Regions from separate parts of the Vibrio sp. QJM3NY_39 genome, predicted to be linked through region 3. Evidence: predicted binding sites of a transcription regulator. Region 3 holds the regulator's gene; each other region holds the start of a gene.
The links. The regulator PurR, encoded in region 3, represses purine synthesis genes. The targets are predictions, from matches to a motif close to TNANGNAAACGTTTNCNTNA.

Region 1 (7,296 bases), 430 kb from region 3:
CACTGACTGCAGGTTGCGCTTCAAATACACAGCAAGACAACTTTCGTGAAGCCTCTTTTGAGCTGTGTAATACCGAAGTCGATATCTACTCAGTAAGCCATGATGAGCGAATTCGTATCGTCTGTTCTGATGGTTCTAAATTCGCTTTGAACAGCGAAGATACACTAGAAGTAATGCGTGATATCAACATCGACTATTGTGATGGCGAAGGCTTAGGCAAATTCAACGAGAGCCGCAGCTACTACTCGTTTAGATGTAAGTCAGGTACTTTACTGAGCATCAAAAAGTAAAACCGATACCAACAAATAGCAAAGGGTTGATGTGCAAACATCAGCCCTTTTTAGTACCTGCCTTTCTGTATTCTCAGATAACCCAACGCTCATACCGACCAATACAAAAAAGGCCCCTATACAGGAGCCCTTCAAATCGTATGTTTCAATCAAATAGATTTAGTTCAAGGAAAAGGCGCGGAGTTTTCAGCACCTTTCCCTAAAACAAAAAGGGACTCAATGAGCCCCTTTAAAAGTACTTTTCAAAGTAGTCGTTTGAAATTTTAGGAGAGCACGCGGAGCTTACGGATGTAAGTGAGCATGCTCGACAACGAAGTTCAAATTACTACGAAGAAAAATTAAGCGTAAACCGGTAGACGCTTACAGATCTCTAGTACTTTTGCTTTAGTTGCTTCGATAACAGACTCATCACCCATGTTATCTAGGATGTCACACATCCAACCTGCTAGCTCTTTCGCATCGGCTTCTGAGAAACCACGACGAGTAATAGAAGGAGAACCGATACGGATACCTGAAGTAACGAACGGGCTACGTGGGTCGTTTGGTACTGAGTTCTTGTTCACTGTGATGTTAGCTGAACCTAGTGCTGCATCTGCTTCTTTACCTGTGATGTCTTTGTCGATTAGGTCAACTAGGAACAGGTGGTTCTCTGTAGAACCTGAAACGATGTTGTAACCGCGAGCTAGGAATTCAGCAACCATTGCTTTTGCGTTAGCCACTACGCGTGCTTGGTATTCTTTAAACTCTGGCTCTAGAGCTTCTTTGAACGCTACTGCTTTACCAGCAATAACGTGCATTAGAGGACCACCTTGGCCGCCAGGGAATACTGCTGAGTTCAGCTTCTTGTATAGATCTTCGCCTTCGTTAGAAAGGATAAGACCACCACGAGGACCAGCAAGCGTTTTGTGCGTTGTTGTTGTAACAACGTGAGCGTGTGGAACTGGGTTCGGGTAAACACCCGCTGCGATTAAACCAGCAACGTGAGCCATATCTACGAAGAAGTAAGCACCTACTTTGTCAGCGATTTCACGCATGCGCGCCCAATCACAAACTTGAGAATAAGCTGAGAAACCACCGATGATCATCTTAGGTTTGTGCTCGATTGCGAGAGCTTCCATCTCTTCGTAATCGATTTGGCCAGCTTCATCGATACCGTAAGGAATGATGTTGTAAAGCTTACCAGAGAAGTTTACTGGAGAACCGTGCGTTAGGTGACCACCGTGCGCTAGGCTCATACCTAGAACGGTATCGCCAGCATTCAATAGCGCCATGTATACAGCGTTGTTAGCTTGAGAACCTGAGTGAGGTTGTACGTTCGCGTATTGAGCGCCAAACAGTTCACATGCACGTTCGATTGCTAGAGTTTCAACTTTATCTACGAACTCACAACCGCCGTAGTAACGCTTACCAGGGTAGCCTTCAGCGTATTTGTTTGTAAGTTGAGAACCTTGAGCTTCCATTACACGTGGGCTTGTGTAGTTTTCTGAAGCGATAAGTTCGATGTGCTCTTCCTGACGAAGAGTTTCTTCTTGGATAGCTGCGAATAGGTCCGCATCGTAATCAGCAATGTTCATGTCACGCTTAAGCATCTGTATCTCCTGACTCAGATTGTACTGAAAGTTTCAAAAAAACCACACAACGACCGAAAGCAAACGTTTCCGTCACCGTTTTGATGTGACGCATTCTACATAATTTGATCTAGGTCATAAAGAGCTAATTGCAATTTTATCATGTAGTTTTTTCATAATCACATATAAGATTCATCATGGTTATTAAGCTTATCCAACCAAAGATGACGCTTACTGTCAATTTTACGCTTTACACCCTGTAAAACGCAGATTACATAGGTTTACCTTAATTTTACCCCTCAAGCTACCGAAAGCTAAGGTTTTTCTCTACTATGCACGCCTTTATTGGTTAGGTAATTATTAAAACGATGGAAAAACACTCACGTAAAGAAGATTGGGTAGCTATTCTCACTGGCACGTTTTTAGTGGCGTTAGGCGTCTTCTTTTTACAGTCAGCGAACCTGCTTACCGGTGGTACTACTGGCTTGGCTCTGCTTTTGAGTCAATTCTTACCTGTAACCTTCGGTATTTTGTACTTTGTGGCCAACTGTCCATTCTATTTATTAGCGTGGAAACGATTTGGCCGTAGCTTTGCCATTAGCAGTGCAATTGCTGGTGCGTTAGTTTCTGTGTTTGCCGATCATTTATACCTAGTTATCTCACTAGAAGTTCATAACGAGATCTACTGTGCTGTTGCCGGTGGCTTATTAATGGGCTTAGGTATGTTAATCCTATTCCGTCATCGCTCCAGCTTGGGTGGCTTCAACGTATTATGTTTGTTCATCCAAGACCGCTACGGCATCTCTGTAGGTAAAACTCAGATGGGCATTGATGCCTGTATTCTGTTCGCTTCTTGCTTCTTCGTATCGCCTTGGGTAATTGCCGTTTCGGTATTGGGCACCGCAGTATTGAACATCGTATTGGCAATGAACCACAAGCCTACTCGTTATTCGGTCAACTACGCGTCTTAATTCCAGTTATCCAATCAATGAATTACTAGCTGTTTTTCATAACAAAAACAGCTAGTATTTAGCTTTTATAAGCTACCCTCTCTTTTCTTATGCAAGATTACCTCTCTAACGCCAAAGACACTCAAACCTCGATCTCTATTGAAGGTTTAGAATTCAACCCAGTCACACGTGTCTTGAGTAGCAACGAGCAGGTCATCGATTTAGAACCTCGTTCTATTGAATTACTCGAACTGTTTCTTACTAGCGTGGGTGAGCCTATCGCAGCTGAGCAGATCATCGAATCAGTTTGGCAAAGTAACTTCATTTCAAAGAATGTTCTCACTAATAGAATCAGTACATTGCGTTCTGTATTGCAAAAGCACCTACCAGAAAGCGATGCTACTAAGATCTTGGTGACCTATCCACGCAAAGGATACTTTCTCAATCCGAGCTCAGTGAGTCTGGCCGATACAGCAGTCGAAATTACAGAAGTAACCGAGCCACCTCAGGCCAGCCAAAAGACGTCGCCGCTTAACCTCTTATTACTGTCATTCTCTGTTGTGTTGCTGATAAGCACCGCGACTCTAGGTTATATGTTTTGGCACTCGTCAAACCAAGCCTCCGAGCTAGAACGCACACAGAGGCTGATTCCTAAGGTCGAACTATTACTGAACCGCATCGATGCCATTGGTGATAATGCGAGAACGCGCCGAAAATCCGTTAAAGCGCTACTGCTCCAACAGCAAATTGAATACGCTTATACCGATTTAGCCAACCAAGATGCTCCGAGTTACTTCGTTGACCCAATAGACAGTACTCCTTTCTTTCCGGGCGCAAAAAACATGCGTACCAGTGACTACCTGCTCAATATTCAATTAAAGGATCAGGAGGTCGATACACGTCTTGCAGCTAAAGTCAGCCTTATTTATCCAAGCTCGGGCAAGCTTGCCTTTCGTGGGGTCTACTCAATAGAGTTAGATAACCTCAATGAAGACTTGATGGAGATAAATAGAGAGCTGGCAAACTACTTTGCTCTACCTGCTCCGCTATCACCAGAATGGTCTGTCAGCGATAAAGAACTAAACCATTTGCTTAATGAACAAACGCTAAAGCTGGATAGCGTGCCACTCAACGTGATGACTGCAACATTGATTGCACGACAAATGGCGCTCTTTGAGACTGACCACCAGCGACTGATCAGTTTCACTAGCCTTGTGCAAACACGCTTTAAGTTGATTCCCGATGAGCTCAAACTCTGGCTTGGGATTATCCACTTCAAGTTAAGAGACCTGCAAACTGCCAAAGAGTTTCTGACCAATACGGCGGGTAACTCGACCATCGAGAACGCACTGGTCTATATGATGATTTCCCATATTGCCTACAAGCAAGGGGATATGGATAAGTTTCGCCTCAACTACATGGAATCCTTGGTCGCGTTACTGCGAGTGGTTCCTTCAGAAGAGTTGTTTGCTCGCTTATCCAAACCTGAGTCGAAATCGACCTGTCTCCAGCCTTGGAAAAATCTAAAATTGAGCATCAATGAGCCACTGATCATCAAGCAATGGGAAAACCTAATGCTTAACTACTGCACGAATGTCGGCCATCAATTTTCCGAATGAATAAATATAAATCACTTAAAAACAATAAGTTAAACATAAATTAAGATCTTATGTATCTTCGTTTTTTGCCCTATTAACCCTCTCAACAATAGCATTCCTAAAAACAACAGGCCGCTCTAGGCCAACTATATTAGGAATGCTCAACATGAATAAATCTATGACGCTGCTTGCGACTTCTCTCTTTGCTTTATATGGCTGTGGAGGTGGCTCTTCTTCATCAGGCTCAACTGGTACAACTCAGTTCGATTACCCGATCAACAACTCTCAGTTTGCACCGAAGAACATCACACTATTATCGTACCTAGTATCAGAAGATGGTGAAGAGAACACAGTGTTGGATCTTGCATACCGAGACATCAGTTCTGAACTGATGTTGGCCAATATTCAGTTGGAATTGGATAAGCTAGCTATCTCTAACACTACTGAAGGTGTTGCTGAACTAGAGAAGCTAAAGGCAACGGTAGAGAGCATGGTAAACAGCGGTATCAACGACTTCTATGCTGCAGATGTGACGGTGCAAAGTGAGACAGACAGTGATCTGTTTTACAAAGGCAGTGATGGCTTTGTTAACTCAGTTGATGCCAATATAGAATTGAGCAACGGTGAGACTGTCGACTTTTTAGTGACCAACCCAGTATTCAAATCCTCAGGCAGTACAGTAAAAGAAAAAAGCCCAAATATTAGCCATAGCAGTAGTTCAGTCGGGCTTTCGTTTGAGGTTACTACTGGCCAACTAGAAGCCTTGCTTGATGATTTCTATGAAGAAGGCATCAATGATTTAGGACCATCAGAAACACAATGTCGATTCAACTGGAGCCAACAAGTATCTGAGAATGGCCAACGTTCAACTATGACGGTTCAAGGTAAGAAAATTGAAACGGCGTACCTGAAAGTTGAAAACACTTACAACGTTGCATGTGATGGGTATGACTCAGCTGAATTTCAAAGTAATACCGAGACATGGTTTAACCCAAACTTTGGCGTTGTGAAAATGATGGACTGGGATGAAAAGAATGGCACACAACTGAGCGAAACAGTGTGGGTTCTCGATTCATTTACGGTCAATAAAGGCTAAGCAATCGAATAAGACTTCAATGTTAAATTAGAAGAAAGCTTTGAGCCTAACATCTAGAGTTCAGGCTCAAAGCTTATACTCGCATAGGGGTACGAGTATTATTGCTCTATCAAGAGAATTCTTGTTTCATATGGTCGTAAGGTCATCGTATATTCAGAAACTGGCGACTGATCATCAGGGTAATTCCCCAATAGCAATTGCGCTTTATCCAGCTCAAGTTCATTAGGTAACTCAACCTGACACGCTTCACCATAGTAGTTATTAATACAAACCAAAGTCTGGCTTTTACTCTCACGAGAGTACGCAAATACCGACGGGTGCTCAGGCAATAAATCTTGATAGCTGCCATAAGTAATCACGGGCACTTCTTTACGTAACTCAATCAAACTCTTATAGAAATAGAATACCGAGTCTTTATCTTCAAGCGCTTGCTCAGCGTTGATCTCAGTGTAGTTATTCGCAACATCTAACCATGGCTGTGATAGCGAAAAGCCAGCGTACGTTTCACTGTTCCATTGCATTGGTGTACGAGAATTATCACGTGATTTCTGAGCTAAAATAGCCATCATATCTTGATGAGCCACACCATCACGGTTCACCATGATGTCGTACATATTGGTACTCTCTACATCACGATACTGGCTGATCTCGGTGTAACCCGGGTTGGTCATACCAATCTCTTCACCTTGATAGATATAAGGTGTGCCTTGCATCATGTGGACTGACGCAGCAAGCATCTTGGCTGATTCAACGCGATATTGCTGGTCGTTACCCAAGCGGCTCACGACTCTTGGTTGGTCGTGGTTACACCAGAATAGTGCGCCCCAACCTTTGCCGTTCAAACCGGTTTGCCAGTGATTGAAGATCGACTTGAGCTGTAAGAAATCAAACGGTGCATTAGTCCACTTCTCACCATTGGTGTAATCGACCTTAAGGTGGTGGAAGTTAAACACCATTGATAGCTCGCTGTTATCAACATTTGAATATTGCTGACAATGTTCCAACGTGGTTGAAGACATCTCGCCGACGGTCACGCTGCCGTATTTCTGGAATACCGCTTCGCTGATCTCTTTCAGGTATTCGTGCACACGTGGACCATCGGTATAGAAACGACGACCATCACCGATATCATCGTTAGGGAAATCTTGTTGCTTCGAAATTAGGTTGATCACATCCAAGCGGAAACCGTCAACGCCCTTCTCAGCCCAGAAGCTGATAACGTCTTTCACTTCTTCGCGTACAACCGGGTTCTCCCAGTTGAGGTCAGCCTGTTCTTTGGCGAATAAGTGTAGGAAGTATTGCCCTGTCGCCTCATCGAGTTCCCACGCATTACCACCGAACTTAGACTGCCAATTGGTTGGTGCTTGGCCATCTACGGGATCTTTCCAGATATAGTAATCGCGATACGGGCTGTTTTTATCGCCCAAAGCAGATTGAAACCATGCATGCTCTGTCGAGGTATGGTTTACCACGATATCCATCACGATGCGAATGCCACGTTGATGCGCTTCAGACAGCAGTAGGTCGAAGTCTTCCATGGTGCCGAACTGGGGGTTAATCGAGTAATAGTCTGAAATATCGTAACCATTATCGATCATGGGTGACGCGTAAACTGGGGTTAGCCAAATCGCATCCACGCTCAAATGTTTGAGGTAATCCAGTTTCGAAATGATCCCTTTGATATCGCCAGTACCTTTATTGCCGCTGTCACAAAAGCTCTTTGGGTAGATTTGATAGATGGTTGCGGTTTTCCACCAACTTTCATCATGCTCAGTCATCGCCATCTCTAACACT
Region 2 (7,296 bases), 760 kb from region 3:
ATGTGCGAGTTCATGAGGTACAACCTCGTTAATAAAGGCGTCTTCATTTTCGCTGAATAGCACTTGGTTGAGTTTTATCTCGTTTAATTGGAGGTAGGCTTTTCCCGCTGCCTTTCCTCTTAACTTGTAAGTGACGGTTGGGCATGGAAATTCACGAGAAAAATGTTGATTAGCAATAGCTAGGCATTCGCCCAGTTTTTTATTTACTCGATGTTGTTGCGGGGTGTAAGACAAGCGTTGTTAACTCCAAAAAAAGCCTCAGCGTTTAAGCTAAGGCCTCATCATAACATTGCTCATCGATCGTGAAACGATTTAAACGTGATGTTTCTTTTTGATGACTTCGTGGTAAGCATGCCATGTTCCGTAGCCAAGTAATGGCATCGTTACAATCATACCCACACCGTAGGTCGCGAAGCCGACTAAGATACCTGTACCAATGATACCAGCCCAAACGACCATCGCAGGGATGTTTGATTTAACAGCGTTGAAGCTAGTAAAAATGGCACTCATTACATCTACACGTCTTTCCATCATCAATGGAATCGAAAATGCTGAGATGCTAAATATCAGGCTAGCGATAACAAAACCAATCACAGACCCTGTAATTAAGAAGGGAGCAAATTCGGTCAATGGTGCACCTTGTACTGAAGGGTAAAGTGCGTGCAATAATGCAGCGATACGCATCCAGAATATCATCGCGACCATTAATACAATCGCAAACGCCCATTGGTGGGTTGAGTTCCGCGTGATGGCTTTCATCGAGTGCAGTAGGCTAGCGTTGTGCCCCTTTTCTCTTTCCCAGGCTGCGTCATACAAGCCTAGGGCAAGAAACGGCCCTATTAGCATGTACACAATCAAGCTTGGCATAACGACCAAATGTGTTCCTTGCCATTGGACAAGTTGAACAATGGCGATGGCCGCACCCATAAAGCACAAACCGTAAAATGCGCTAATTAATGGCATTCTCACTAAGTCATGCAGTGCAAGCGATAACCAATGGAATGGGGCGGATATGCTTACTTGGTTACAAGGAATGGTGCGAGCATAATCCGGATCGCTGACCTTGTGTTTCTTATCGTTCAGTTCGGATGGGTGTACAGTACGAGGCATATATCCCCCTAGTTAAATAACGTCCTAGTTATAGTTCCATAAAGCTCAGTATTGCGATCATATGAGGATTATGGTATTGAGCTAAAATGCTCTTTTTCGTCCCAGTTATTGTTCTAGCGTGCATTTAACGAGAGCTATCAGACTGAATTACTTTGAGTTAAATGTGAGCTTGATCGCCTAGGAGTTACCTTAACTATTGTCAGTAGTGTTCGAAAACACAAATTATCGGTGGGTTTTTATACTAAGTGGTTAACGGTAAAGAAGACTTGGGCAGGGTGGTCTAGTAAGGAAAGGTTTGGTAAGTACATAAAAATAAAGCCCTTACTAAGCAGTAAGGACTTTAAAGAAACAAATCGCAGTGGCTAAATTATTTTAGGCCAGCGAAGTCCGCAAGGATTGCTGCTTTGTCAGTCGCTTCCCAAGGGAACTCTTCACGACCGAAGTGGCCGTATGCAGCAGTCTGCTTGTAGATAGGCTGAAGAAGGTTCAGCATCTCTTGAAGACCGTATGGACGTAGGTCGAAGTTTTGACGAACGGCTTCAATGATGATTTCGTGAGCTACTTTCTCAGTACCAAACGTTTCAACCATGATAGATGTTGGATCTGCAACACCGATAGCGTAAGACAGTTGAATCTCACAACGGTCAGCCATACCAGCAGCAACGATGTTTTTCGCAACGTAACGAGCTGCGTAAGCTGCAGAACGGTCAACTTTTGATGGATCTTTACCAGAGAATGCACCGCCACCGTGACGAGCTGCGCCGCCGTAGGTATCAACGATGATCTTACGACCTGTTAGACCACAGTCACCCATTGGGCCACCGATTACGAAACGGCCGGTTGGGTTGATGAAAAAGTTAGTGTCTTTGTTGATCCACTCAGCAGGAAGTACTGGCTTGATGATCTCTTCCATTACCGCTTCACGTAGGTCAGGTGTTGTTACTGAATCACAGTGTTGAGTCGAAAGAACAACAGCGTCGATACCAACAATCTTACCTTGGTCGTATTGGAACGTTACTTGAGATTTCGCATCTGGGCGAAGGAAGTCAAGCTTGCCGCTCTTACGTACTTCAGCTTGCTTCTTAACAAGAAGGTGAGAGTAAGTAATTGGAGCTGGCATTAGGATTGGTGTTTCGTTAGTCGCGTAACCAAACATGATACCTTGGTCGCCTGCGCCTTGATCTTTAGGATCGGCTTTATCAACACCTTGGTTGATGTCTGGAGACTGCTTACCAATTGTGTTTAGTACTGCACAAGAGTCAGCGTCAAAGCCCATATCAGAATGAACGTAACCAATTTCACGAACTGTTTCACGAGTGATTTCTTCGATATCAACCCATGCAGACGTTGTTACTTCACCGCCAACCATAACCATGCCGGTTTTTACGTAAGTCTCACAAGCAACACGTGCTTTTGGATCTTGTTCCAAGATGGCATCAAGAACAGCATCAGAGATTTGGTCTGCAATTTTATCTGGATGGCCTTCTGAAACAGATTCAGAAGTGAATAGGTGCTTAGCCATGAGAGCTCCACTTTTAGTTTAGTTTTTAGTTGCAAATAGTTAAATGCAAATAATTTCAGGCGTCGCAAGCTAGGAAGCGACGCCATTAAATACAGTATATTTTGTAGGTGTTTCTACATCTAGACGGCTATTCTAAATTCCAGCGGTCGAATTACAAGCTCTTTTTTATGATATGTCATAACTAAACGTTTGCGTATCGGTCGAGATAACGCATTGCTAAGTGATGTAAATGTTCGAAAATTGCGAAAAGTGACCGTTAAAATGCCAGTAAAACGTTTGCAGTCGCTAAAGTCGTTTGAGAGAATACCCGCGCTAATAAAAATGAAAACTTTAGCATCAATCTCTTTTTTAAATCGCTTATGTACTCAGGAGCAGACATGCCTTCTCGTAAAGATCTAGCCAATGCAATTCGCGCACTTAGCATGGATGGCGTTCAACAAGCAAATTCAGGCCACCCTGGCGCACCTATGGGTATGGCTGACATCGCTGAAGTTCTTTGGCGTGGTCACTTGAACCACAACCCAGCAAACCCAGAGTGGGCTGACCGCGACCGTTTTATTCTGTCTAACGGGCATGGTTCAATGTTGATTTACTCTCTGCTTCATCTTGCAGGTTACGAGCTTTCAATTGAAGACCTTAAGAACTTCCGTCAACTGCACTCTAAGACTCCTGGTCACCCAGAGTACGGTTACGCTCCTGGTATCGAAACAACGACTGGTCCTCTAGGTCAAGGCATCACTAACGCTGTTGGTATGGCGATGGCTGAGAAAGCATTGGCTGCACAGTTCAACAAAGAAGGCCACGACATCGTCGATCACTTCACTTATGCATTCATGGGTGATGGTTGTCTGATGGAAGGTATCTCTCACGAAGCATGTTCTCTAGCAGGTACGCTAGGTCTTGGTAAGCTGGTTGCTTTCTGGGATGACAACGGCATCTCTATCGATGGCGAAGTTGAAGGTTGGTTCTCTGACGATACACCTAAGCGTTTTGAAGCTTACGGCTGGCACGTAATCCCGGCCGTTGATGGTCACGACTCTGATGCTATCAACGCGGCTATCGAAGCAGCTAAAGCGGATCCTCGTCCAACGCTTATCTGTACTAAAACTATTATCGGTTTTGGTTCTCCAAACAAAGCGGGTACGCACGACTGTCACGGTGCTCCACTAGGCGCTGATGAAATCACAGCAACTAAAGCGGCACTTGGTTGGGAACACGGTCCTTTCGAAATTCCAGCTGATATCGCAGCTGAGTGGAATGCGAAAGAAGCGGGCGCAGCGAAAGAAGCGGCTTGGAATGCTAAGTTTGACGCATACGCAGCGGCTCACCCAGAGCTAGCAGCAGAATTTAAACGTCGTACTAACGGCGAGCTTCCAGCTGAATGGGAAGAGAAAGCAAACGCAATCATTGCTGACCTTCAAGCTAACCCAGCAAACATCGCATCACGTAAAGCATCTCAAAATGCGCTAGAAGCGTTCGGCGCTATGCTACCTGAATTCATGGGCGGCTCTGCTGACCTTGCGCCTTCTAACCTGACTATGTGGTCTGGTTCTAAGTCTCTTGAAGCGAACGATTTCTCAGGTAACTACATCCACTACGGTGTACGTGAATTCGGTATGACGGCTATCATGAACGGTATCGCTCTGCACGGTGGTTTCGTACCATACGGTGCAACGTTCCTAATGTTCATGGAATACGCACGTAACGCAATGCGTATGGCGGCTCTGATGAAAATTCAGAACATCCAAGTTTACACACACGATTCTATCGGCCTAGGCGAAGATGGTCCTACTCACCAACCGGTTGAGCAGATCGCTTCTCTACGTCTGACTCCAAACATGAGCACATGGCGCCCATGTGACCAAGTTGAGTCTGCTGTTGCTTGGAAACTGGCAATCGAGCGTAAAGATGGTCCTTCTGCACTTATCTTCTCTCGTCAAAACCTTGCACAACAAGATCGTGACGCTGAGCAAGTAGCAAACATCGCGAAGGGGGGTTACATCCTGAAAGATTGTGCTGGCAAGCCAGAGCTAATCATCATTGCAACGGGTTCTGAAGTTGAGCTAGCGGTTAGCGCTGCTGCTGAACTAACAGCTGAAGGTAAAGCGGTACGCGTAGTCTCTATGCCTGCAACTGACGCGTTTGATAAGCAAGACGCTGAATACCGTGAGTCTGTACTTCCAGCTGACGTAACAGTACGTATTGCTGTAGAAGCTGGCATCGCTGACTTCTGGTATAAGTACGTTGGCTTCGGTGGAAAGATCATCGGTATGACAACGTTCGGCGAATCTGCACCAGCAGGCGAGCTATTCAAGATGTTCGGTTTCACTACTGAAAACGTAGTAAATACAGCGAAAGAACTTCTTGCTTAATCATTGATTACTAGCCTTGTGCGAACAATGAAATGAATGAAAAAACCGAGCTTTAAGCTCGGTTTTTTTGTATCTGGGGTTTGTTATCACTTAGACTAAGGCTTACAAGCAACAGATCAATCTGTCATAAGTCAGCTGAGTTATTCAAGTAATGCCTTTTAGGTAGGATTCAGTTATCATCTGTTGCACGAAATTTTGGTTAGATGTACGGAACTATGCTAAAAGTCGCGATAAATGGATTTGGACGAATAGGGCGCAATGTATTGCGCGCTGTCTATGAAAGTGGCAAAAGCCAACAAATCAAAGTAGTAGCGGTCAATGAGCTTGCTCAGCCTGACGCTATGGCTCACCTATTGCAGTACGACACCAGTCACGGCCGCTTCGGCAAGAAAATCTCAAACGATCAAGAGCACATCTATGTTCATCATGGCATTGGTGCTGAAGATAAAGGAGAGTTTGATACCATTCGTATCTTACACTTGGCTGATATTGAACTGCTGCCTTGGCGTGACCTTGAAGTCGATATTGTTCTCGATTGTACCGGTGTTTACGGTTGCCGAGATGACGGCTTAGCACACATCGCTGCTGGAGCGAAAAAGGTGCTGTTCTCGCATCCTGGTGCTAATGACCTTGATAACACCATTATCTATGGTGTGAATCACGAGACTATCGAAGCCGATCATCGAATCGTTTCCAATGGTTCATGTACCACCAATTGTATTGTCCCTATCATCAAGGTGCTTGATGATGCCTTTGGTATTGAGTCCGGCACGATTACGACCATTCACTCTTCTATGAATGACCAGCAAGTGATCGATGCGTACCACAGCGACCTACGTCGAACTCGAGCAGCAAGCCAATCCATCATTCCTGTCGATACCAAATTGCATAAAGGTATTGAAAGAATCTTCCCGAAATTTTCTAACAAATTTGAAGCTATATCTGTGCGTGTGCCGACGGTAAACGTCACTGCGATGGATTTAAGTGTCACAATTAATGCAAATGTGAAAGTTAATGACGTAAATCAAACCATTGTTAATGCATCCCAGTGTACATTACACAATATAGTTGACTATACTGAAGCGCCACTCGTTTCCATCGACTTTAATCACGATCCCCATAGCGCAATTGTTGATGGTTCACAAACTCGAGTGAGCAACGGCCACTTAGTAAAAATGCTTGTGTGGTGTGACAATGAATGGGGCTTTGCGAACCGGATGCTGGATACGGTTCTTGCAATGCAAGCTTCTGAAGGCAAGAAGTAAGACCTAGAAGCAAATGTGTGGATTATTTATTTTTTAGCTTGAAATAAATACTAAGAGTCCACATATTATTAGTAGTGAAAGAATTACCAGTTGAATAATTTATAGGCTTAGCAGGGTTGCTGAGTTTCCAAAACTTTATTTTTATTTAAATTTGAGAGGACAAATCATGTCTGTGATCAAGATGACTGACCTGGAACTTGCAGGTAAACGCGTATTCATCCGTGCTGACCTAAACGTACCAGTAAAAGACGGTAAAGTAACTTCAGATGCACGTATCCTTGCATCTCTACCAACTATCAAACTTTGCCTAGAAGCTGGCGCAAAAGTTATGGTTACTTCTCACCTTGGTCGTCCTACTGAAGGCGAATACAACGAAGAGTTCTCTCTAGCTCCTGTAGTTAACTACCTAAACGACGCACTAGACTGCGACGTTAAACTAGCGAAAGATTACGTAAATGGTCTTGAGCTAAACGCTGGTGAACTAACTGTTCTTGAAAACGTTCGCTTTAACAAAGGCGAGAAGAAGAACGAAGAAGCACTTTCTAAGCAATACGCTGCACTATGTGACATCTTCGTGATGGACGCATTCGGTACAGCTCACCGTGCTCAAGCTTCTACACACGGCGTTGGTACTTACGCTCCTGTAGCATGTGCTGGTCCTCTTCTAGCGGCTGAGCTTGAAGCTCTTGGTAAAGCAATGGACAACCCAGCTCGCCCACTAGTGGCTATCGTTGGTGGTTCTAAAGTTTCTACTAAACTAACTGTTCTAGAATCTCTTTCTAAAATCGCTGACCAACTTGTTGTTGGTGGTGGTATCGCGAACACGTTCATCGCTGCTGAAGGCCACAACGTAGGTAAGTCTCTATACGAAGCTGACCTAGTTGAAACGGCTAAGAAGCTAATGAAAGAGTGTGCTATCCCAGTAGCGACTGACGTTGCATGTGCTAAAGTATTCGACGAAAACGCAGAAGCTGAAATCAAGCACGTTTCTGAAGTTCAAGACGACGACATGATCTTCGACCTTGGC
Region 3 (7,296 bases):
AGATATGGCTCTTGACGACATAGCTGTTTTTCTAGTTCCAATACATCTTCAAATTGGTAATCACCCATGTACTCCATATTACCTATGTAGTCACTGAAAGAGCGAATGCCTGATTTACCACAGATTTCTAGACCGGCGTCTTCTATCCATTGGTAAACCTCTTCTGGCTTCAAGCCTTTTTGTGGTTGCAGCTTAAACCGTTTTCGATGTGGCATCCCATTCAATACATGAGGAATGTTGCCACAAATCACATTTTTCAGGACTAATCCGTGGTGGTTGTAAAACATTATCGAAGCAACGCCACCGGGGTTTACTTGCTCCAACAATAAATCAAGCGCCTCTTTAGGATCTGCGAGCCATTCCATTACGGCATGAAACATCAAAAAATCGACTTTCTCATCGAGATGTTCTGCGACTTTTTGTACCGGAGAATGGATGAATCGATACTGATCTAACAAACCCGCTTCGCTGATACTTTCTTCTGCTAGCTTCAGCATTTCAGAAGAGAGGTCGCAAAGAGAAACGTTATGCCCAAGCGACGCAATTTTTTGCGACATCTGCGCAAGGCCGCCTCCAGCATCAAGCACATGCAGCGGCGAAGCTGATTTCTCAAATTTGCTCAAAGCTTGTTCTAAATCTTCCCATACGATGATCTGACGGATCTCTCCTTTGTCAGAGCCGTAAATGTTTTTTGCAAATTTGTGGGCAATATCGTCGAAATTACGGTCTTCAGTCACGGCTACTTGAGTTATTATGTCCTATCGTGCCTGCTATTCTGTCACAGGAATTTCAGGAATAAAGAGGCGATGTCTCTTTTTACTACTAAGTGATGTTTTTTCGGACTATTCGGATATGTTTGAGCTGAAAAAAGTAGTGTCTTCGTTACTGATGCCACTGCCAGCAATGTTAATTCTCGCTTTTCTGGGTTTAGCCCTAGTGATGTTTACTACCAAAAGGAAGACGGGTTGCCTAATCACCCTTTCAGCCCTCTGTGGTATTTTCCTCATCGCTTTCCAGCCAGTTTCTAATCAACTTTTAATGCCAATGGAAAGGCAACACACCGCTTTTTTACCTGTCGATGAAACCGTCGATTACGTGATGGTTCTCGGAAGTGGTCACGTCGTAGACGACCAAATCCCACCAACATCAGAGCTTAGTCGCACCGGTCTTATGCGTTTAAGTGAAGGGATTCGTATTCTACGCCTTTACCCTGGTGCAAAACTCATTTTGTCTGGCTATGGCGCAGGCACTGAAGTGAGCAATGCTAGAATGATGGCCAAAGTTGCGTTGGCACTAGGTGTCTCAAAGCCCGATATCATTCTGCTTGAAACAGCAAAAGACACTTGGGAAGAAGCCCGCCAAGCCGCTGCGTTCGTTAAAAATAAAAGAATGGTACTGGTAACTTCCGCTAGCCATATGACTCGCGCATTGAATGAATTCCATGCTGCCGGCATGAGGCCATTACCAGCACCAACCAACTACCTTGCACAAGAAGGGATTGTTGAACCTTGGAATAAGTACATGCCCAAAGCTCTTTACCTTGAGCAAACTGAACGTTACTGGCACGAAACAATGGGGTTGATGTGGCAAAGCCTGCGTGATTGGCTTGATACAAGTAATGACACCGTTGAAGAACCCATTGTTGTTCCTGAAACATCTCGCTTAGTTGAAGATGACGGTGGTATTTCTGCGGCGCAGCCTCAATAAGCTCAGCCGAATCAGTAAACTGAATTTTATCAGTAGACATAATCTTACCTGTAGACATAATCTTACCTGTAGACATAGCCTTACCTGTAGACATAGCCTGATCTGTAGACTCGGCCAGATAGGCAAGACTGATTAACCAAGTAATTTGCAGGTTTCCAGTTCATAAACAGTAAAAGCTAAGTAATAAAAAAGCCGAGACATCAATGATGTCTCGGCTTTTACGTTTAAATATCGTTGTTGATTGGTCACTCCCGAAGGAAATCAATCACCAGCGAACATGTAACCTTCACCGTGAACCGTTACAAAAATTTGTGGATTCTTAGGGTCAAACTCCATCTTCGCACGCATACGACGGATTAACACGTCGATAGTTCGATCGTTTGGAGCATCCACTCGGTGGCTGATCATATTCAGAATGCGTTCACGACTTAATACCTGGTTAGGGTAAGAAGAAAGCGCTACCAACAGTTCATATTCAGCTTTAGTCAGTTTTACCGGCTCGCCGTTTTTGCTTAGCGCACGACGAGGGATATCAAACGTCCACTCACCAAAACGAACCACAGATTCGTCTTCAGTCTCTTCAACCTTACCTGCTGCTGTTTTACGAGCGGCAGAAATGCGCCAAAGTAGGTTTTTAACTCGAACCAATAACTCGCGAAGTTCGAAGGGTTTAGTAACGTAATCGTCAGCGCCCATTTCAAGGCCAACGATTTTGTCGATGCTATCCGTGCGTCCAGTAACTAAAATAATTCCAATGTCTGATTGACTGCGTAATTCGCGAGTTAGCATCAATCCATCTTCGCCTGGTAAGTTGATGTCCAGCATAATGAGGTCAACGTTATTATCTTCTAACACGTTTCTCATTTGAGCGCCGCTTTCTGCTTCGCTTACTGTGTAACCTTCGTTCTGGAAGTATCCGACCAGTTTACTGCGGGTTACCACATCATCTTCTACGACTAATACGTGATAGCTCATCTACACCACTTTTCTTATTTAATAGTTTCAGTGACTATTCTATTCATAACTCGTAACAATTCTAGTGGTACACAAGATAAAAGCCAGAAACATGGATCTTTTTTGATACAAGACAATCTTAAACCTTGCTATTTATCGTCCATCGCAATTCAATATAGGCATTACTACTAACGAGTAACTTTGCGTTTCGCAAATAACCTTGTTATTCAGCCTTGGTGTGCTTTGCACAAGTAACTTCAAGATGCATATAAGTAACACCACAAGACTAAATCAGGATCTAAGAAATGAAAGATACGAAAGCGTTCAACGAGCAAAGAGCAGAAATATACTGGTGGCTATCAAGCTTATTCGCTAAAGAGCTCACTCAAGAAGAACTCGATCACTACCACTCTGTTGAAATTCGTTCTTTCCTAACTGGTTTAGGCGAAAATGAAACACTAAAACCGGCGATCGATAGCCTAGTGGATGCGCTAAACCGCCTACAAACGCGTGAGGATGCTCAACTAGAATTGTCTGCTGACTTCTGTGACTTATTCTTAAAAACAGATAAGCATGGCGCACTTCCTTACGCTTCTATGTATATCGGTGAGACTGGCCTTTTGAATGATAAGCCAGCAAAAGATATGGAAGAGATCATGGCCAAGCACAACTTAGTGGTGAACCAAGACCTAAAAGAACCAGCTGACCACATCGCTATCGAACTCGACTTCCTTGGCAACTTGATCATCCGTTCTAATGAAACGGAGCTTGAAGAAGAGCTAGAAAAATCCTTCGCTGTTCAACAGCAATTTATCGAGCAACAACTTCTTACTTGGGTACCAAAGTTCAACGTTAAATGTCATGACGTTGACGAATTCGGTTTCTACGCATCAGTCTCATCTCTGCTACTTGCATTCTGCAAATTGGACACCCAATACCTTGCTGGTGAATAAGCTGATTGGATGACTCGTTAAATAAATTCAGAAGAATGTGACAATTCACCCGGATTTCCGGGTGAATTTTATTGCGAGTAATTTCTAGTCAGTCTAAAATTGTGACCGCAAACGATAAAATATGAAACATTCACGAAATGCTATGCTTATTATAGTTTTGAGCATTTCGGTGTTAAGACAAGCCGCTCAATAGCGGTTTTTTGTTTTTTAGCACTTTAGTACCCAAAGAGCCCTACAAATTTAAGCTCTTAGTTAGGTAGCTTAACGGCTACTTCATTCCGTACTTTGGGAAAGTAGCTTCTAATAGGATAAAACCATGGCCACTATAAAAGATGTCGCTCGCTTAGCAGGCGTATCAACAACAACCGTTTCTCACGTAATCAACAAAACTCGCTTTGTTGCAGAAGCGACTCAAGAAAAAGTAAACAAAGCCGTAGACGAACTAAACTACGCGCCGAGTGCTGTTGCTCGTAGCTTAAAATGTAATACAACGCGCACTATCGGCATGCTAGTGACTCAATCAACCAACCTATTCTTCTCTGAAGTTATCGATGGTGTTGAGAGTTACTGTTACCGTCAAGGTTACACTTTGATCTTGTGTAACACTGGCGGTATCTATGAGAAGCAGCGCGACTACATTCGAATGCTTGCAGAGAAACGTGTAGATGGCATCTTGGTTATGTGTTCAGACCTAACTGAAGAATTAAGAGAGATGTTAGACCGTCACGCTGATATCCCTAAAGTTGTCATGGATTGGGGCCCTGAGACCTCTCAAGCCGATAAGATCATTGATAACTCTGAAGAAGGTGGCTATCTGGCAACCAAGTACCTTATTGAACGCGGTCATTCTAAGATTGCTTGCTTAAGTGGCCACTTAGACAAAGCAGCATGTGTAGAACGTATTGCAGGTTACAAACGTGCGTTGGGTGAAGCCAAAATAGCTACTGATGAGCGTCTAATCATTGAAGGCAACTTTGAGTGTGATACCGCTGTGATTGCTGCTGATCAAATTATTAAAATGGAAGATCGCCCTACAGCCGTATTCTGTTTTAACGACACCATGGCACTTGGCCTAATGAGTCGCTTACAACAACAAGGTATTCGTATCCCTGAAGATATTTCAGTGATTGGTTACGATAACATCGAGTTAGCTGAATACTTCTCTCCACCATTGACCACGGTTCACCAACCGAAGCGTCGTGTTGGTAAGAATGCATTCGAAATTTTGTTAGAACGCATCAAAGACAAAGACCATGAAAAACGTGTATTCGAAATGCACCCTGAAATTGTTGAGCGAAGCACAGTTAAAACGTTAAATTAATTGATAAATTCAGTTTAGTTTAATCAAGCGCACCTTTAGGTGCGCTTTTTTTATCAACAACATCAATGAACCTGGTATCATACTGGAAAGATCATTAATTGAAGCAGTATCACATTTTGAAATAACAAGTGTGAGCCTCATTCAACAAAAACTTTATTCTATTCAATCAGTCACGCACAGGGCAAATCACTTGAAAGAGTGAGACGCAAAGCTTCCGGCCTAAACCACTCGTTGGTATGGTAGCGGGGTTACCGATGGCAAAATGCAGTAACTACTAATAATTTAGTAATTTACGGCTAATTGACAATTTAATTGCAACATTTTGCTAATCTCTCGGACCTGCTTATTTGGTGGCGTAGTTCAAATACACCGAGATAAATAACATGGATAAACCGATACTAAAGGATTCAATGAAATTATTTGAATCCCTAGGAAAAATAAAATCACGCTCGATGTTTGGTGGCTTCGGTCTTTTTGCTGATGACACTATGTTTGCTCTGGTTGTAAATGACCAGCTGCACATACGAGCAGACAAATGCACAACGAAACAGTTCGAACAACAAGGGTTTCAACCGTACGTCTACAAAAAACGTGGTTTCCCTGTCGTTACTAAATATTTCGCTTTACCCGAAGGCCTGTGGCAAGACCAAGAGAAAATCTTGCAGCTTGCAACAACGTCTCTGGGTTTTGCTAAAGAAGAAAAAGCTGAGCAATCTTCAGCTAAGCCTACTCGACTCAAAGATCTGCCCAACCTTCGACTCGCCACTGAGCGTATGTTGAAAAAAGCAGGGATCGATTCCGTAGAGCGTTTATATGAATCTGGCTCTGTAAACGCATTTAACGCCATCAAAGAATCACATGCGTCTTCTGTCAGTATTGAACTACTTTGGGCGCTAGAAGGCGCGATCAATGGCACACATTGGTCTGTTATACCGCAGCAGCGTCGTGAAGAGCTTATCAATCGCGTCAATTAACATTGTAAGTGAAAAACTATATACATAACTAAGCCGCATTTACTGCGGCTTTTTTTATATCTGCTGAAAGTTAATCTATGCTTTGCCTGTCTATCTATACTAATGGTATACATTGAAAATTTAGAGGAAGTATCAATGAGTAAGAAAATGATATTGGGTATTGTGTTGGTCGTAACCATCGTCTTGTTAGGCGTCAATTTCGGCCAATACCTAACGCTTGAAAATGCCAAGGCCCAACAAGCCGTTTTAAATGACTACATTGATAGCAACTTCATTGCTGCCGCTGCTATCTATTTTGTCGCGTATGTAATGATTACTGCTTTCTCAATTCCTGGTGCTGCTGTTGTGACCCTGTTAGGGGCTGCGCTATTTGGTTTCTGGAATAGTTTGCTGCTGGTCTCTTTCGCCAGTGCCATTGGTGCAACCCTCGCGTTTTTAAGTAGCCGTTATCTGTTACGTGACTGGATCCAAACTAAATTTGGTGACAAATTAGCAACGATTAACAAGGGCGTTGAAAAAGACGGAGCATTTTACTTGTTTTCTCTGCGTCTGATTCCTGTATTCCCATTTTTCCTTATCAACCTGTTGATGGGTCTAACACCGATGTCTGTGAGTCGCTATTACATTACAAGTCAAATAGGAATGTTACCGGGTACTGCCGTTTTCTTGAATGCTGGTACTCAACTCGCGGAAATTGATTCACTTTCGGGTATCGTGTCCCCTTCAGTACTATTGTCATTTGCCTTGCTGGGTGTATTCCCAATCATTGCTAAATGGTTGATGAATAAATTTCGCTCAGCACCTGTGGCTGAATAACGTATACTTATAATAGCTAAATAACGCATATAGCCAGATAAGGTTCTATCTCAATGAAAATCTTCAGTGCATCGAATCCGACAGAAGCCCACATCATCTGTGGATTACTAGAAAGTATGAATATTGCGTGTGAAGTTCGTGGTGAAGGGTTATTCGGTTTGAAAGGGGAAATCCCATTTGCCGAAGAAACTGACCCTTACGTATGGTTATATGAGCCAGAATTGGCGAGCAAAGCCCGGGCAGTTGTTAATGACTACCAGAAACAGCAAGATTCGATCATTTATGAAGAGTGGCGTTGCGGAGAATGTCATGAAGTCAACGAAGCACAATTCGGTTCTTGTTGGCAGTGCGGTACTGCTTCACCTGAATAGCAGGTTTTGAAAGGTAAAGTGGCTCCAACGGCCTTATATAACAACTCGGTCAGATACCTCCTCCAAATAAAAACGGGAAGCTAAAATTAGCTTCCCGTTTTTGTTTCAATTCTATTCGAGCATCTGTTCTGCTAAAGAATCACTGAATTTGCTTTTGAATAAAAGCGATAGATCGTTGATTGAATTCTTCAGGGTTTTCT

Region 1: a site for PurR is predicted at 1,935-1,954, ahead of glyA (serine hydroxymethyltransferase). Genes of this name have one in related genera too.
Region 2: a site for PurR is predicted at 2,810-2,829, ahead of metK (methionine adenosyltransferase). Genes of this name have one in related genera too.

What each region holds. Positions count from the first base shown of each region.
Region 1 covers NZ_CM173505.1:770,375-777,670, reverse strand. Annotated here, with positions in the region: gene AC3CHU_RS03600 (hypothetical protein) at 1-290, shown strand, start outside; gene glyA (serine hydroxymethyltransferase) at 629-1,879, opposite strand; gene AC3CHU_RS03590 (YitT family protein) at 2,227-2,829, shown strand; gene AC3CHU_RS03585 (winged helix-turn-helix domain-containing protein) at 2,919-4,427, shown strand; gene AC3CHU_RS03580 (hypothetical protein) at 4,573-5,502, shown strand; gene treC (alpha,alpha-phosphotrehalase) at 5,601-7,286, opposite strand.
Region 2 covers NZ_CM173505.1:437,970-445,265, forward strand. Annotated here, with positions in the region: gene AC3CHU_RS02170 (SprT family zinc-dependent metalloprotease) at 1-234, opposite strand, end outside; gene AC3CHU_RS02175 (DUF2189 domain-containing protein) at 313-1,110, opposite strand; gene metK (methionine adenosyltransferase) at 1,478-2,632, opposite strand; gene tkt (transketolase) at 3,010-5,004, shown strand; gene epd (erythrose-4-phosphate dehydrogenase) at 5,220-6,269, shown strand; gene AC3CHU_RS02195 (phosphoglycerate kinase) at 6,436-7,296, shown strand, end outside.
Region 3 covers NZ_CM173505.1:1,198,841-1,206,136, reverse strand. Annotated here, with positions in the region: gene cmoM (tRNA uridine 5-oxyacetic acid(34) methyltransferase CmoM) at 1-737, opposite strand, end outside; gene elyC (envelope biogenesis factor ElyC) at 853-1,707, shown strand; gene torR (two-component system response regulator TorR) at 1,969-2,682, opposite strand; gene torD (molecular chaperone TorD) at 2,967-3,614, shown strand; gene purR (HTH-type transcriptional repressor PurR) at 3,931-4,935, shown strand; cyclic di-GMP riboswitch class I at 5,106-5,191, shown strand; gene AC3CHU_RS05495 (TfoX/Sxy family DNA transformation protein) at 5,319-5,909, shown strand; gene AC3CHU_RS05490 (TVP38/TMEM64 family protein) at 6,045-6,725, shown strand; gene AC3CHU_RS05485 (putative signal transducing protein) at 6,779-7,096, shown strand; gene AC3CHU_RS05480 (alpha/beta fold hydrolase) at 7,236-7,296, opposite strand, start outside.